Regions from separate parts of the Rugamonas sp. GW822-FHT03B10 genome, predicted to be linked through region 4. Evidence: predicted binding sites of a transcription regulator. Region 4 holds the regulator's gene; each other region holds the start of a gene.
What was found. The regulator sigma-54, encoded in region 4, starts transcription at its own class of promoters, with help from an activator protein. The targets are predictions, from matches to a motif close to TGGCANGNAANCTGCTTT.

Region 1: AC1RQG_RS01020 (outer envelope protein) is a predicted target of sigma-54. The motif match lies at 1,656-1,673, and genes of this name have one in related genera.
Region 2: AC1RQG_RS12885 (PEP-CTERM sorting domain-containing protein) is a predicted target of sigma-54. The motif match lies at 1,635-1,652, and genes of this name have one in related genera.
Region 3: pqqA (pyrroloquinoline quinone precursor peptide PqqA) is a predicted target of sigma-54. The motif match lies at 1,471-1,488, and genes of this name have one in related genera.

The regions. Positions count from the first base shown of each region.
Region 1 covers NZ_JBXANP010000001.1:217,473-221,677, reverse strand. Annotated here, with positions in the region: gene AC1RQG_RS01030 (ABC transporter ATP-binding protein) at 1-289, opposite strand, end outside; gene AC1RQG_RS01025 (GntR family transcriptional regulator) at 637-1,458, shown strand; gene AC1RQG_RS01020 (outer envelope protein) at 1,788-2,648, shown strand; gene AC1RQG_RS01015 (BMP family ABC transporter substrate-binding protein) at 2,680-3,765, shown strand; gene AC1RQG_RS01010 (nucleoside deaminase) at 3,872-4,205, shown strand, end outside.
Region 2 covers NZ_JBXANP010000006.1:292,617-296,821, reverse strand. Annotated here, with positions in the region: gene AC1RQG_RS12890 (PEP-CTERM sorting domain-containing protein) at 1-387, opposite strand, end outside; gene AC1RQG_RS12885 (PEP-CTERM sorting domain-containing protein) at 617-1,564, opposite strand; gene AC1RQG_RS12880 (acyltransferase) at 1,750-2,424, opposite strand; gene AC1RQG_RS12875 (nitroreductase family protein) at 2,428-3,516, opposite strand; gene AC1RQG_RS12870 (ThiF family adenylyltransferase) at 3,513-4,205, opposite strand, start outside.
Region 3 covers NZ_JBXANP010000004.1:280,944-285,148, reverse strand. Annotated here, with positions in the region: gene ruvB (Holliday junction branch migration DNA helicase RuvB) at 1-912, shown strand, start outside; gene AC1RQG_RS09385 (YaiI/YqxD family protein) at 930-1,382, shown strand; gene pqqA (pyrroloquinoline quinone precursor peptide PqqA) at 1,568-1,642, shown strand; gene pqqB (pyrroloquinoline quinone biosynthesis protein PqqB) at 1,708-2,625, shown strand; gene pqqC (pyrroloquinoline-quinone synthase PqqC) at 2,628-3,338, shown strand; gene pqqD (pyrroloquinoline quinone biosynthesis peptide chaperone PqqD) at 3,354-3,617, shown strand; gene pqqE (pyrroloquinoline quinone biosynthesis protein PqqE) at 3,610-4,205, shown strand, end outside.
Region 4 covers NZ_JBXANP010000001.1:499,803-504,007, forward strand. Annotated here, with positions in the region: gene lptA (lipopolysaccharide transport periplasmic protein LptA) at 1-387, shown strand, start outside; gene lptB (LPS export ABC transporter ATP-binding protein) at 390-1,145, shown strand; gene AC1RQG_RS02290 (RNA polymerase factor sigma-54) at 1,163-2,638, shown strand; gene hpf (ribosome hibernation-promoting factor, HPF/YfiA family) at 2,713-3,069, shown strand; gene AC1RQG_RS02300 (metalloregulator ArsR/SmtB family transcription factor) at 3,377-3,709, shown strand; gene AC1RQG_RS02305 (YeeE/YedE family protein) at 3,706-4,137, shown strand; gene AC1RQG_RS02310 (DUF6691 family protein) at 4,148-4,205, shown strand, end outside.

The DNA.
Region 1 (4,205 bases), 280 kb from region 4:
ACACCATGCCGATGCCGAGCTTGCGCGCGTCGTGCGGCGAGTGGATCGCCACTTCCCGGCCCTCCCACTGGATCTGGCCTTCATCGGGTTTGGTCACGCCGTAGATGATCTTCATCAGCGTGCTCTTGCCGGCGCCGTTCTCGCCCAGCACGGCGTGTATCTCGCCCGGCATCACCGTCAAGTCCACTTCGGCGTTGGCGACGACGGACGGATAAATCTTGGAAATGCCCCGCAGCTGCAGGCGCGGCTCGTGGCGCGGCGGCGTGGCCGGGGCGGCGGTGTCATTCATCGGGCGGAACCTCCATCTTGTATACAAATGCTCTAAGGCATCGTCATCGAACTACGCAAGCTCCGTGCCACCGCCCGGCGGCCCGCATGATGCGTGCGATTGTGTGTGCGCTGGTGCGTGCGATGGATGAAAGCATACGCCCTCGCGCATGATTTCACGCACTTTTTTTGCGCAGGCTGTGGGCAAAAACGCACTAAATAAAGCGTGCGGATTCACCACAAACGCGCGAAATTGTATCCACCAGCCACCAAATCCGGCCCGCTTTCGTACACAATATGAGCACGAATCCTGCTTTACATGGCGCAGACCCGCCGCGCCAGACCCGCGCACGCTACAGGAGAATCAAGATGAGCAGCCTCACCACCGCGCCCCGTGCCACAGGCAAGCGCAAAGCCGGCGCGCCGGCCGAACCGGCCGGGAACGCCGCCGCGGGCGCGACCGCGAAGGCGGCGGCGGCGAACGCCGCGGCCACGGCGCCGGCCGCCCGCCTCAAACGCGGCACCACCGCCATCGACCTGCGCATCTACCGCGCCGTCGTCAACGCCGTCATGAGCCACCGGCTGCCGCCCGGCACCCATCTGGGCGAGGCCGACTTCTGCGAGCTGTACCAGGTCAGCCGCACCACCGTGCGCAAGGCGCTGCAACGGCTGGCGCACGACCACATCATCGAACTGCGCCCCAACCGCGGCGCCGTGATCGCCTCGCCCACGCCGGAGGAGGCGCGCGACATCTTCGCCGCGCGCCGCGCCGTGGAGCGCGAAATCGTGCCGCTGGTGATCCGCAACGCCACCCCGGCCTCGCTGCAACAGATCCGCGCCGCGCTGGAGGCGGAGGACCAGGCCCGCCGCACGGGCGACCGCGCCGGCTGGATACGGCTGGGCGGCGAATTCCACATCCTGCTGGCCGAACTGGCCGGCAACCAGGTGCTGCAGCGCTTCATGGCGGAGCTGGTGTCGCGCTGCTCGCTGATCATCGCCCTGTACGAGAGCCCGGGCGCGGCCATGTGCGAGAACGACGAGCACCAGGACCTGATGACCCTGATCGAACAGCGCAAGGTGGCCGAGGCCACGGCCCTGATCGAACACCACCTGCTGGAGATCGAAGGCCGGCTGCGGCTGGGCGAACCGGAACGCAAGATCAACCTGGCCGAGGCGCTGTCGGGTTTCTGAGGCCGATTGCATACACCTGGCCGGCCCGCGCACCACGAGGTGGCGAATTGCCAGGCGCCGCCCGTCCGTGGTGCGCGCCGTGCCCGTCCACGGGGCGGCAAGGCAGTGGTGGCGCGCCCCGGCGGTCCGCGCCGCATGGCGTAAAAACCACAATCGGCTTACTCAAATGCAGCATTTATTTCATTTCGGTGACACTCTGGCCTACTATTTGCTAGTTCACTCAAGCATGAATTGAATCCAATTATTGCCGACGATTGGATTCAACCCGCAACACCACAGGTCTCACCCCTGCCGTCCGATTTAATTTAACCTCTGTTCCAGGAGTCCGCATGAAGCCACAGCCATTCAAACACACCGCCATCGTCGCCCTGCTCGCCGCCAGCGCCTGCACCGCCGCCCAAGCCGCCGACTGGAGCGACACCTCCATCAGCTACCGCTACGGCACCAAATTCGCCGAGCCGTTCAACAACCAGGACATCAGCAAGAGCATCGTCAACCTGAGCGGCGTGAGCGGCTACAAGTACGGCACCAACTTCTTCAGCGTGGACTTCCTGATGTCGGACGACAAGGATCCGTCGTCGGTGGGCGCCAAGACCGGCGCGCATGAAGCCTACGCCGTCTACCGCCACACGCTGGACCTGGGCAAGGTGACGGGCGCCAGCTACGCCTTCGGCCCCGTGCGCGGCGTGGGCCTGACGGCAGGCTTCGACTTCAACAGCAAGACCGACGCCGGCTACAACTCCAAGAAGCACATGCTGGTGGCCGGCCCCACCCTGATGATGGACGTGCCCGGCTTCCTCAACATCAGCCTGCTGGCCCTGTGGGAAAGCAACGCGCCCTACAACGGCTACACCAACACCGCCGTCGACCGCTACCGCTACAAGACCCACCCGATGCTGACGGCCGCCTGGGGCATCCCGATCGCCACCGCGATCCCGCTGTCGTTCGAAGGCTACGCCAACTTCATCGGCACCAAGGGCAAGGATGAATTCGGCGGCGACACGGCCACGGAAACCAACATCGACATGCAGCTGATGTACGATGTGGGCGCGGCCATGGGCTCGGGCAAGAACGTGTTCAAGGTCGGCCTCGAGTACCAGTACTGGAAGAACAAGTTCGGCAACTCGGACCACAACAACCCGGGCGCCACGGCCAAGACCCCGATGATCCGCGTCGAGTACCATTTCTGATCCCCGCCCCCACTCAAGAACAGGAAACGTCATGATGAAACGTCGTACTCTGCTGGCCTATGCCTCGCTGGCGGCCACCCTGGGCCTGGCCGCCGCCGCGCCCGCGCAAGCGGCCGAGCCGCTCAAGGTCGGCTTCGTTTATGTGGGCCCGGTCGGCGACGCCGGCTGGACCTATGCCCACGAACAAGGCCGCCTGGCGCTGGAGAAGGAACTGGGCGCCAAGGTCAAGACCACCTACGTGGAAAACGTGCCCGAGGGCGCGGACGCCGAGCGCGTGATCCGCAAGCTGGCCGCCGACGGCAACAAGCTGATCTTCACCACCTCGTTCGGCTTCATGAATCCGACGGAGAAGGTGGCCAAGGCCTTCCCCAACGTCGTGTTCGAGCACGCCACCGGCTTCAAGACGGGCAAGAACATGGGCACCTATGAGACCAAGACCTACGAGGGCGCCTACCTGCTCGGCGTGGTCGCCGGCAAGATGACCAAGTCCAACGTGCTGGGCATGGTCGCCTCGTTCCCGATCCCCGAGGTGATCCGCAACGTCAACGCCTTCACGCTGGGCGCGCAGAGCGTCAACCCGGCCATCAAGACCAAGGTCATCTGGGTCAGCTCGTGGTACGACCCGGCCAAGGAACGCCAGGCCGCCGAGACCATGATCGCCCAGGGCGCCGACGTGCTGACCCAGAACACCGACTCGCCGGCCACGCTGCAAGTGGCGCAGGAAAAAGGCATCTACGCCTTCGGCTGGGATTCGGACATGGTCAAGTTCGCACCCAAGGCGCACCTGACGGCGTCCGTCAACAGCTGGGGCGGCTACTACATCGACACCGCCAAGGCCGTGATGGCCGGCACCTGGAAGCCGACCGACGTGCACGGCGGCATCAAGGAAGGCATGATCAAGATGTCGCCGCTGAACCCGGCCGTCAAGCCCGACGCGGCCAAGGCCTTCGAGGAGAAGAAGGCGCTGATCGCCAGCGGCAAGTTCACGCCGTTCCAGGGCCCGATCAAGGACCAGTCGGGCGCCATCAAGGTGGCGGCCGGCGCCGTGATGCCGTTCAAGGACCTGATGTCGATGAACTTCTACGTGCAAGGCGTGGAAGGCAGCATTCCGAAGTGATGGCTTGACGAAGTAATGGCGTGAATATACGGTATATATCGTTTATACCGTATATTCCGCCGCATGGCCGGCATACCATGCATGCACCACCCATCCAGGAGAGCGCATGAGCACCGCCACCCCGCAAGACCAGCAATTCCTGACCCATGTATTGGCCCTGGCCCAGCGTTCGCGCGACGAGGGCCACCATCCGTTCGCCGCCATGGTGGTGGGCGCCGACGGCGCCATCATCGCCGAAGCCATGAACGCCTCCAGCAGCGACCGCACGGCGCACGCGGAAATGAACGCGCTGCGACTGGCGTCGTCGCGCCACAGCCCGGCCGAACTGGCCGGCGCCACCCTCTACTCGTCCGCCGAGCCGTGCGCCATGTGCGCCGGCGGCACCTACTGGAGCGGTGTGGGGCGGGTGGTGTACGCGCTGTCCGAAGCGAGCCTGCTGC
Region 2 (4,205 bases), on a different contig from region 4:
GGCCGGCATGCTGAAATGGGCGGTGGTGGGCGTCTGCGCGTCGACCAGTTCCTGGAAGCGCACCACCGTGCTCAGTTCAAAAGCCGAGTTCAGTCCGGCGGGCGTGACGATGGCCGGGATGTTGCTGTTGCTCATGGTGCCGGTGACGTTCTGCGTGCGCAGCTCCGTCAGGTACGGCGCGGCGCCGCCGGGGCCGACCGTCAGGCCGGGCACGAAGCCCGTGGCCACCGCCGTGTCGGTGACGTTGGTCCACAGGTCGGCATAGGTGTTGTAGACGCCGTTGCCCAGCGTGGACAGGCCGATGGCGGCGCCGGCGTGGGCCACCGTGGGCAGGGCCATGGTGGCGGCGATGGCCAGGGCGCCCAGGTTGAGTGAAGTGTGTTTCATGACGACTCCCAAGGAAAGTGAGGCACGGGTACGGGTTGGTGCTGCATGGACCCCGGCTGGGGATCTAGCCGGATCCACGCAAGTTCCAAGCCAGGATCTATTTTCGTCGGCAAAACAAGGACTTGGCTTGAGCCCGGTGGAACGGGGCGGGAATACGGGCCGGCAATGTAAAAAAATCCGGCATGGGCTGCCGGATCAAGGACGGTGGCGATGCCGGCCCCGCGCGCTTTCAGCCTGCCCAGCCTGCCTGTTTGCGGCGCTGGCCCAGCGCCAGGCCGGCGAAGCCCAGCCCCAGCAGGGCCAGCGTGGCCGGCTCGGGCACGGCGGCGAAGCTTTGCGACGAATCCACCTTCAGGAAAGGCACGCCGCCCGGGTCGGGCGCCGTGCCATCCCACATGGTGTCGGGCAGGAAGAACGACGGCACGTTGGTGGTGCCGGTGAACTTGTCGCGGAAGATGCCGGCCGTGCCGACGTCGAGGAACAGCGGGTCGACATAGTCGAGCGCGAAGCGCGAATCGAACGAGCCCGTGCCGACCGCGCCGCTGGCGGTGAAGCTGGCGTCGTTGAAGACCAGGTGGCCCGACATGATCAGCGTGCCGTCGCCATCGGGATCGCCGACGGCGCCGCAGCCGGCCGAGGTGACGCCGGCGCCATAGCAGCGCACCGTGCCGGCGCCATTGCCCGGCACGGCCTGGCTGGTGCCGAGCCGGTCGAAGAACACGGCGAAGTTCTGCACGCCGGCGTGCAGCGGGTCCACGTCCATGGCGGCCGACTGGCTGCCGGGCAGCGTGAAGTGGGCCGTGGTGGGCGTCTGGGCATCGACCAGTTCCTGGAAGCGCACGATCTTGCTGAGTTCGAACGTGCCGTTCAGGCCCGCTGGTGTGACGATGGCCGGGATATTGCTGTTGGACATGGTGCCGACCACCATCTGGGTCCGCAGTTCGGTCAGATAGGGCGCGGCGCCGCCGGGACCCACGGTCAGGCCGGGGATGAAGCCGGTGGCCAGGCCGGTGTCGGTGACATTGGTCCACAGGTCGGCATAGGTGTCGTAGATGCCGTTGCCGGCTGTGGACAGGCCGATCACGGGATCGGCCATGGCCGCCGACGGCGCCGCCAGGGAGGCGGCCAGCGCGACGGCCACGACGGCGCCCGGTAGTGTGGCTGGATGCAATTTCATGAGAGTCTCCAGGGAAAGTTGGACAGCTTGCTTTGTCGCAAAACCGAGAAGCGGGTTTTGTGCAGTGTTCTGAGCAAGTTCCCTGCCACCGGCGCTTTTCCCTGTCCAATCAGGGACTTGGCGCGCCAGCGAGGATGGGGCCGCCTACGTGGGGCGGGGCGGCTGTCAAGAACGCCGACAGGGCGCTAGGCCGCGCCGTCCGGGCCCTTCAGGCGCCGGGCCGGCACGCCGCCCCACACCTCGCCGGCGCCGATGCGGCTGTCCTTGACCACCACGGCCCCGGCCGAGACGATGGCGCCGTCGCCGATCGCCACCCCGGCCATCACCACGGCCGTGGCGCCGATGGTGGCGCCGTCGCCGATCGTGACGGCCTTCAGCTCCATGCGCGCGCCTTCGATCACGTGGGCGAAGATCACCGCGTCGTGGCCGATGATGGTGTTGGCGCCGATGCGCGTGAGCGGCGGGTCGAGCAGCACGCCGGCGCTGTAGGTGTTGGCGCCCAGCCGCGCGCCCAGCGCCAGGTACACCAGGCGCAGCAGCGGCACCGGCAGGAAGTGGGTGCGGATCAGCGTGTTGAACAGCATCAGGTAGAACAGGATGTTGACGTTGGCCACGAACTCGTCGCGCGAGCCCGGCGCCACCGGTCCTTCGCGCAGCGGCAGGGCCAGCAGGAACAGCCGGTACACGGCAAAGGCCCACAGGTAGGTCAGTACGACGGCGGCCAGCACCAGCAGCACGCCGCGGAAGTCGCCCAGCGGCAGGCGACCCAGCAGCAGCGCCGTGCTGCCCACGCCGGCCAGCACGATCACGGCCAGCAGCGCCAGGAAGGTGGCGATGTCACGCGGCGCGATGGCGCGCATGGCTCACTCCCGTCCCGCCGGCGGCACGATCAGCGCGCTCAGCGGCAGTCGCAGCGAGCGCGCCGTGGCCGGGGCGCCGGCGCCGATGCGGCCCATGAACACGGCATGGTCGAAGTCGTGCTTGCCGATCACCAGCTGGGCTAGCCCGGCCAGCGCGCGCGCGCGCGCGTGCATGCCGGGCACGCGCGAGAATGGCCGGTTGTCGCGCACGTAGCGCGCGAAGATCAGCGGCGTCAGCTCCGGCTGCAATTGCAGGCCGGCGCGGGCCGCCGCCAGCCAGAAACGCTGCATGGCGCGGCCGGCCGCCACGTAGTCGTCCACCGATTGCGGCCGCTGGTCGGCCACCAGCACGAAGTGGGCGGCGCAGGCCAGGGCCGGCACCAGGTCCATCTGCAGCCGCGGCGCCACGGTGCCGGCCAGCCAGGTGTTGAAGAACGCCACCCGGCCCCAGCTTTGCATCACCCACTGCATCAGGCGCGCCGTCAGCGGGTCGACGCCCAGCGCCTGCTCGGGGATGCGGTCGTCGCTGTAGCGGGCTTTCCATTCGATCACGGCGCGGTGCACCTGGTGCGCCTCGGGCATGGTCAGGCGCAGGCCGGCGTTGCGGTACAGCAGCCGGGCCATGGCCCAGCGCTGCGCCCAGCCGGCCAGCCACAGCACGCGGTAGCCGGGCGGCAGGGCCGCCTGCAGGGCCAGGCGTTCGGCCGGCGTCAGCGGGCGCGTGCTCAGCGGGCGGCGCTGCACGCTGCGGTGCTCGATGGCCAGGGCCAGCGGGTCGGGCTCGGCCGCCGGCACGCCGGTGAAGGCGACGTCGAACGTGGGCCGGTTGTCGGGCAGGCCGGGCCGGCGCCGCGCTTCCATGGTCAGGCGGAACAGGCTGGCCGCGCAGCGCATCGTCTCCAGCAGCGCGCCCAGCGAGATCTGGCTGGGATGGCCGTCGAGGTCGTAGACGCAATGGTCGCGCGTGTCGAAGCCGTGCACGACCAGGCGGCGCGCGTCGACGATCTCGAAGCGCCACGGCTGCGTGTTGTCGCCGCTGGGCGCCCAGCGGGCCAGGTCGAGGATCTTCTCCAGCGTCGGGTCGAGCGTCATGGCCGCGCCCCCGGCAGGCCGCGCTTGGCCATCAGCATGGCCAGCCGTTGCAGCGGATGGCGGTTGCCGCCCGGGCGCCAGGTGCGCACCAGCCGGTTGCGGTAGGCGTCGAACTGCCAGCCGTGGGGCGCGGCCAGCACCGGGCCGCGCCCGAGCAGGATCTTGAACGCCTCGGTGGCGGCCGCGCCCGCGCACAGCTCGCAGGCCATGATGGTGGACGGCCCGCGCCGCTGGGCCAGGTTGATGCTCGACGGGTCGACCAGATAGGCGCGGTGCAGCCCGGCCGGCGCCAGTCCGACCAGGAAGCGCAGCGCTTTCTCCGTGTCGCTGCGCCGGCCCCAGCGGAAATACTCCTCGAACGTCATGCGGCCGGGCAGGAAGGTCAGCACGGCCGTGCCCATGCCCAGCGGCGCGGCCGTGATGGCCGGCACGCGCAGCCGGGCGCAGGCGGCGAAGGTGGCCTGGCGCGCCGCGAAGGCGAAGAAGTCCAGGCCGTCCACGTACAGGTCCACGCCGTCGAGGAAGGCGGCCAGGTTGTCGTCGTGCACGCCGTTGGGGAAGCGGGTCAGGGCCAGTTTGGGGTTGATGTCGCGCGCCATGGCGGCCAGCACCTCGACCTTGGGCTGGTCCAGCGTGCCCATGCTGGCGCCGGCCTGGCGGTTGAAGTTGGCCAGGGCGAAGCGGTCGAA
Region 3 (4,205 bases), on a different contig from region 4:
GAGATCTTCATCAAGGCCGCCCGCAAGCGCGGCGAGGCGCTCGACCACACCTTGCTGTTCGGCCCGCCCGGCCTGGGCAAGACCACGCTGGCCAACATCATCGCGCGCGAGATGGGCGTCAACCTGCGCCAGACCTCGGGCCCCGTGCTCGAACGTCCGGGCGACCTGGCCGCCATCCTCACCAACCTCGAAGCGAACGATGTGCTGTTCATCGACGAGATCCACCGCCTGTCGCCGGTGGTCGAGGAAATCCTGTATCCGGCGCTCGAGGATTACCAGATCGATATCATGATCGGCGAAGGCCCGGCGGCCCGCTCGGTCAAGCTGGACTTGCAGCCGTTCACGCTGGTGGGCGCCACCACGCGCGCCGGCATGCTGACCAATCCGCTGCGCGACCGCTTCGGCATCGTGGCGCGGCTGGAGTTCTACAACACGGCCGAGCTGACCCGCATCGTCACCCGCAGCGCCGCCTTGCTCAAGGCCGAGATCGCACCCGACGGCGCGGCCGAGGTGGCGCGCCGCGCGCGCGGCACGCCACGCATCGCCAACCGCCTGCTGCGCCGCGTGCGCGATTACGCGGAGGTGAAGGGCAACGGCGACATCACCAAGGACGTGGCGGACGCGGCCCTCGTCATGCTGGACGTGGACACGGTCGGCTTCGACGTGATGGACCGCAAGCTGCTGGAGGCGGTGCTGTTCAAGTTCGGCGGCGGCCCGGTCGGCATCGGCAACCTGGCGGCCGCCATCGGCGAGGCCGCCGACACCATCGAGGACGTGCTGGAGCCTTATCTGATCCAGCAAGGTTTCCTGCAGCGCACGCCGCGCGGACGGGTGGCCACGCCGGCCGCCTACCTGCATTTCGGCGTCAACCCGCCCCGCGTCAATCCGAACGGCGAGCTGTGGGAGAGCTGACCGCGCCGGCCGCGGCCATGCGGATCTGGGTCGACGCGGACGCCTGTCCCGCCGTCATCAAGGAGATTTTGTACCGGGTGGCCGAGCGCACCCAGTTGCAGGTGACACTGGTGGCCAACCAGCTGATGCGGGTGCCGCCGTCGCGCTTCATCCGCGCCCTGCAGGTGCCGTCCGGCGCCGACGTGGCCGACCAGGAGATCGTGCGCCGGCTGGCGGCGGGCGACCTCGTCGTCACGGGCGACATCCCGCTCGCCGCCGACGTACTGGACAAGGGCGGCTACGCCCTCAACCCGCGCGGCGAGTTCTACACCCGCGACAACATCCAGCAGATGCTGACCATGCGCGCCTTCCTCGACGAATTGCGCGGCAGCGGCGTGGACACGGGCGGCCCCGCCGCCTTCAGCCAGGCCGACCGCCAGAACTTCGCCAACAGCCTGGACCGTCATCTGCAACGGCTGCGCCCGCGCTGACACGGCGCTGCTCCATTTCTCCACACTTTTGTTGCACGCTGGCGCAGTCGACCGCGCCGGCGGCCCTTGCACGTCGTCCGAAACTTGACGGCATGGAACTTGCGTAGATAGCTGCGATGGTCCGGAAACCATGTCCCCGTGGTTCAGGACGGTCACTCAATCTATCTACATTCAAGGAGACAGCCATGCAATGGAGCAAACCAGAGTTCACCGATTTCCGTTTCGGTTTTGAAATCACGATGTACATCGCCAACCGCTAACAGGCGTGCGCCGTGGCCATCCGGTGTCTGCCGGCGGCCATGGCGCGTAGTCGATTCGAGGCAACATGAAAATCATCGTACTCGGTTCTTCGGCTGGCGGCGGCTATCCGCAGTGGAACTGTAACTGCTACAACTGTAGCGGCGTGCGCAACGGCAGCATCAACAGCCGCCCCCGCACCCAGTCGTCGATCGCCATTTCCGCCAACGGGACGGACTGGTTGCTGGTCAACGCCTCCCCCGATATCCTGACCCAGATCCGCGCCACGCCGGCCCTGCAGCCTGCACGCGCCGCGCGCGACACCGGCATCGCCGCCGTGCTGTTGATGGACGCCCAGGTCGACCACGTGACGGGCCTGATGATGCTGCGCGAAGGCCGCCGCATCCCGCTCTATTGCAGCGCCTCCGTGTGGGACGATTTGCAGACCGGCTTCCCGCTGGCAGACGTGTTGTCGCACTATTGCGGCGTGCAATGGCATCCGCTGCCGGTGGCGGGCGCGCCGCAACCGTTCGAGATCCCCGCGCTGAGCGGCGTGCGGCTGACGGCCGTGCCGCTGCACAGCAAGGCGCCGCCGTATTCGCCGCACCGTGAACGGCCCCAGCCGGGCGACAACATCGGCCTGCTGGTGGAGGACTTGATGACCGGGCGCACGCTGTTCTACGCGCCCGGCCTGGGCAGCCTCGACGCCGCCACCACGGCCGTCATGCGCGGTGCCGATTGCCTGCTGGTGGACGGCACGTTCTGGACCGAGGACGAAATGATCGCGCTCGGCTTTTCGCCCAATCCGGCCGCGTCCATGGGCCATTTGCCGCAGTCGGGCGAGGGCGGCATGATCGCCGTGCTCGATGAGATGCCGGCCGCCCGCAAGATCCTGATCCACATTAACAACACCAACCCCATCCTCGATGAAGACTCGCCCCAGCACGCCACGCTGGGCGCGCACGGCATCGAGCTGGCCTATGACGGTATGGAGATTTCCTTATGAACATGATGTCGCGACCAGAACCGGACCGCCGGCCAGCGTGGGACGAGCGTGAATTCACCGAACAGTTGATGGCCAAGGGCGCGGGCTACCACATCCACCATCACTTCAACGTGCGCATGCAAGAAGGCACGCTGACGCCGGACCAGATCCGGGGCTGGGTGGCCAACCGCTTCTACTACCAGATCAACATCCCGCGCAAGGACGCGGCCATCATGGCCAACTGCCCGGACCGCGAAACGCGCCGGCTGTGGGTGCAGCGCATCCACGACCACGACGGCCTTGGTGACAACGCCGGCGGCATCGAAGCGTGGAGCCGGCTGGGCGAGGCGGTCGGCATCGCGCGTGACGATCTGTGGTCGCTGCGCGCGGTGCAGCCCGGCGTGCGCTTCGCGGTGGACGCCTACGTCAACTTCGCGCGCCAGGCGCCGTGGCAGGAGGGCGTTTGCTCGTCGCTGACGGAGATGTTCGCGCCCAAGATCCACAAGGACCGGCTGGCCAGCTGGCCGAAGAATTACCCGTGGATCGAGCCGGAAGGGCTGGCCTACTTCCGCAGCCGCATCTCGCTGGCCGAGCGCGACGTCGAACACGGCCTGGCCGTCACGCTGGCCCATTTCACCACGCGCGCGCAGCAGGAGCAGGCGCTGGGCATACTGCAATTCAAACTCGACATCCTGTGGGCGATGATGGATGCCATCGCGCTCGCCTACGACTGAACGGGGATACCCATCATGCTGACCGAAGTGACGACGCCCAAACTGTCCAGGCTGTTCCGCCTGCAATGGGAGGAAGCGCAGCAAGCGTACGTGCTGCTGTACCCGGAAGGGTTGGTGCGGCTCAACCCCAGCGCGGCTGAGATCCTCAAGCGCTGCGACGGCAAGCGCGAAGTGGCCGACATCGTGCGCGAGCTCGAAACGGCGTTCCAGGCCAGCGATCTGGACGCGGACGTGCGGGCCTTCCTCGACGAAGCGCAACGGCGAGGCTGGCTTGGCTAGCGCGGCCACCCCGCAGGTCAGCACGGCGGCCATCGCGCCGCCCATGTGGTTGCTGGCTGAGCTGACCTACCGTTGCCCGCTGCATTGCGCGTTCTGCTACAACCCGGTCGATTATGCGGCCAACCGCAATGAACTGGGCACGGAACAGTGGCTGGAAGTGTTGCGCCAGGGCCGTGCGCTGGGCGCGGCGCAGCTGGGTTTTTCCGGCGGCGAACCGCTGCTGCGCGACGATCTCGAACAACTGGTGGCCGCCGGCAACCGGCTCGGCTATTACACCAACCTGATCACGTCCGGCGTCGGCCTGACCGAGCAGCGCATCGCCGCCCTCAAGGCGGCCGGGCTCGACCACATTCAGCTGTCGTTCCAGGATTCGACCAAGGAGATGAACGACTTCCTCAGCAGCACGCGCACCTTCGACCTGAAGGCGCGCGTGGCGAAGCTGATCAAGCAGTACGACTATCCGATGGTGCTCAATGTGGTGCTGCACCGCTACAACCTCGACCACGTGGAGCGCATCATCGACATGGCGCTGGAGATGGGCGTGGAATATCTTGAGCTGGCCAACACGCAGTACTACGGCTGGGGCAT
Region 4 (4,205 bases):
CCCAAGGCCGTGATGAAGGAAGACCCTGAGGGCTACCAGTACGTGACCATGACCAGCACCCCCGGCACCCCCGCCACGTTCCGCCAGAAGCGCGACGGCGAGGGCGACCAGTGGGTCGAGGGCCAGGCCGACCGCATCGAGTACGACGGCAAGACGGAACTGGTCAAGCTGTTCTCGAACGCCCAGATCCGGCGCCTGGAGGCGGGCAAGCCGAGCGACGAGGTGCGCGGCGAGTTCATCTCCTACGACAGCCGCAAGGAATTCTTCGCCGTCAAGAACACGGCCAGCGGCGAGAGCAAGCCCGGCGCCGGCCGCGGCACCATGGTGATCCAGCCGTCCAACAAGGGCGCGGCCCCGGCCGCGTCCGTGCCGCCGGCGGGGAAATGACGATGGAGACCCAACGCTGCGGCAGTACCCTGATCGTGCGCGGTCTGCAAAAGAGCTACGGCAAGCGCCAGGTGGTGCACGACGTGTCGCTGCAGGTCGAGTGCGGCGAAGTGGTGGGCCTGCTGGGGCCGAACGGCGCCGGCAAGACCACCTCGTTCTACATGATCGTCGGCCTGGTGCCGTCGGACGCGGGCACGATCGACATCTCCGGCGTCGACATCTCGTCGCTGCCGATCCACCGGCGCGCCGTGATGGGCCTGTCCTACCTGCCGCAGGAGGCGTCGGTGTTCCGCAAGCTGACGGTGGAGGAGAACATCCGCGCCGTGCTGGAGATCCAGCAAGTGAACGGCAAGCCTTTATCCAAGGCGCAAATTGATGAACGGCTCAATACCCTGCTGGCCGACCTGCAAATCGAGAAACTGCGCGACAATCCGGCGCTGTCCCTGTCCGGGGGCGAGCGGCGCCGGGTCGAGATCGCGCGCGCACTGGCCACCAACCCCCGCTTCGTGCTGCTCGATGAACCCTTCGCCGGGGTCGACCCGATCGCCGTGATTGAGATCCAGCGCATCGTGCGCTTCCTCAAGGAACGCGGCATCGGCGTGTTGATCACCGATCACAATGTGCGCGAAACGCTGGGCATCTGCGACCGCGCGTATATCATCAACCAGGGCACGGTACTGGCGTCAGGCCGGCCGGACGACATCATCGCCAACGAGTCGGTGCGTCGCGTGTATCTGGGTGAACACTTCCGTATGTAAGGTATGTAAGTCAAGCCATGAAACAGTCATTGCAACTGCGCACTTCGCAGCACCTCGCGCTCACCCCGCAACTGCAGCAATCGATCCGTCTGCTGCAATTGTCCACCCTGGAGTTGCACCAGGAACTGGAACAGTTGTTGACCGATAATCCGCTGCTGGAGCGGCTCGACGATCCGCTCGACCACTCGGTGCGGCTGCTGGCCGACGGCGCCATCAGCCAGCAGAGCGCGCCGGCCGAGGCGGCGCCCGAAGGTCCGCCCGGCCAGCAGCAGGACGCCGCCGCGCCGGCCGAGGCCGAACCGTACGAGGGCGGCGACGGCGACGGCGCGCCCGAGGGCGAGATGGACTGGGGCGAGGCCGGCCGCGCCAAGACCTCCGACGACGAGGACGCCCGGCCCCAGCTCGAGGCCAACCACTGCACGCTGCGCGAGCACCTGATGGAGCAGATGCGGGTGACGGTGCTGGAGACGCGCGACCGGGCGCTGGTGGAGATCATCATCGACGCGCTCGACGAGAACGGCTACCTGGAGGAGCCGCTGGAGGAGATCCTGGCGCGCCTGCCCGAGGAGCTGGCGATCGAGCCCGAGGAACTGCACACCGCCTTGACCCTGCTGCAAAGTTTCGACCCCGTGGGCGTGGGCGCGCGCAACGCGTCCGAATGCCTGGCGCTGCAGATCAAGCGCATGCCGCACGTGCCGCTGGTGACGCGGCGCATGGCGCTGACCATCGTCGAGCAGCACCTGGCCTGGTTCGCCCAGCGCGACTTCAACAAGTTGAAGAAGGCCCTGCAGTGCGACGAGGAGGACCTGCGCGAGGCCCAGGCCGTGATCCGCCAGTGCAATCCGCATCCGGGCGCCGCGTTCGCGTCGGACGTGTCGGACTACGTGGTGCCGGACGTGATCGTCAAGAAGGCCCGCAACGGCTGGCAGGTGAGCCTGAACAACGACGTGATGCCGCGCCTGCGCGTGAACGCCATGTACGCCAACCTGCTCAAGCAGGGCAAGGGCGAGGGCGCCATGGGGGCCCAGCTGCAGGAGGCCAAGTGGCTGATCAAGAACATGCGCCAGCGCTTCGACACCATCCTGCGCGTGGCGCAGGCGATCGTGGAGCGGCAAAAGAATTTCTTCTCGCATGGCGCGGTCGCCATGAGGCCCCTTGTGTTGCGCGAAATAGCTGATACACTGGGACTACACGAGAGCACTATTTCTCGGGTAACAACTCAAAAATATATGCTGACCCCGCATGGCATGTTTGAGTTGAAATATTTCTTCGGTAGCCATGTCGCCACGGAAGCGGGGGGAGAAGCCTCCTCGACGGCGATACGGGCACTGATCGTGCAATTGACAGGAGCAGAAGACCCTAAAAATCCTTTATCCGACAGTAAGATTGCGGACATGCTGGGAGAACAAGGCATGGTGATTGCGCGACGGACTGTTGCCAAATATCGCGAAGCGTTGAAGATCCCGCCAGTCAGTCTCCGTAAATCTTTGTAGTTATCTGGTTCCTGCGCGCCCGGCCGCAATGGGCGCGGCACTAACCGCCAGCGACATCATCTTTAGGAGTGTGTATGAATCTCACCATCAGTGGACATCATCTCGAAGTGACCCCAGCGATCCGCGAATACGTGCAGAACAAGCTGGAGCGCGTCAAACGCCACTTCGATCAAGTGATTGATATTGCTGTCATCCTGACCGTAGATAACCTCACCGAGAAAGAGAAGCGCCAGAAGGCCGAAATCAATTTGCGCATGTCGGGCAAGACCGTGTACGTGGAGAGCCTGTCGCAGGACCTGTACGCCGCCATCGACACCCTGATCGACAAGCTCGATCGCCAGGTCATGAAATACAAAGCCAAAGTTCAGGAACACGGCCACGACGCCATCAAGCATCTGCCGGACACCTTCGAACCCGCCGCCACCGCATAAGACGGTCCCCGGCACACCAAACAAAGGGCGCATCTGGCGCCCTTTTTTGCGCCCCGCGCCGGCGGGCCGATACGATAAAACAATATAAACGGTATAAACCGTATTGCCTCCGGGCGGCGCGCTGCGCGCCACGCAGCCGGCGAACAGCGCCATGGCGATGTTGCCGCCGCCGCCGATCACGCCCACCTTCTTGCCGCGGATGTCGACCACGTCGTCTCGCCTGTTCAAACGGCCACTTGAAATTTTATGCGCACATAATATATATTTAGGTATAATGTTCGCTGTAACCAATCGCAAGGGAGGACGCATGGACGATGCGACCATCGATATCGATCATTTGCGGGCCAAGGCCGGTCAGGCCAGCGGCCTGCTCAAGGCGCTGGCCAACCCGGACCGGCTGCTGCTGCTGTGCCAGATGACGCAGGACGAATACAGCGTCGGCATGCTGGAGGAGTTGACCGGCATACGCCAGCCCACGCTGTCGCAGCAGCTGACGGTGCTGCGCCAGGAGGAGCTGGTGAGCACGCGGCGCGAAGGCAAGCAGATTTTTTACCGGATAGCCAGCCCGGCGGCGCTGGCGGTGCTGCAGGTGCTGTACCAGCAGTTTTGCAATGACGACGGCCAAGGAGCCACATTATGACTATCGCCTGGAATCTCTTCACGCCGTGGGGCGCGCTGATCGGCGGCGCGCTGATCGGGCTGTCGGCGGCCCTGCTGCTGCTGTTCAACGGCCGCATCGCCGGCATCGCCGGCATCGCTGGCGGGCTGCTGCGCCCGCGCGCGGGCGACATCGGCTGGCGCCTCGCGTTCGTGGGCGGGCTGGTGGCCGCGCCGCTGGCCTACAGCCTGGTGGCGGGCCTGCCCGCCGTGCAGATCGACGCCGGCAGCGGCACGCTGATCGCGGCCGGTCTGCTGGTGGGCTTCGGCACCCGCTACGGTTCGGGCTGCACCAGCGGCCACGGCGTGTGCGGTCTGTCGCGCCTGTCGCCGCGCTCGATGGTGGCCACCGGCGCCTTCATGGCGGCCGGTTTCGTCACCGTGTTTATTGCGCGCCACGTGTTCGGTTAAGGGGAAAAGTATGACCATCGCTATCGCATTGTTGTCCGGCCTGATCTTCGGCATCGGCCTGATTATCT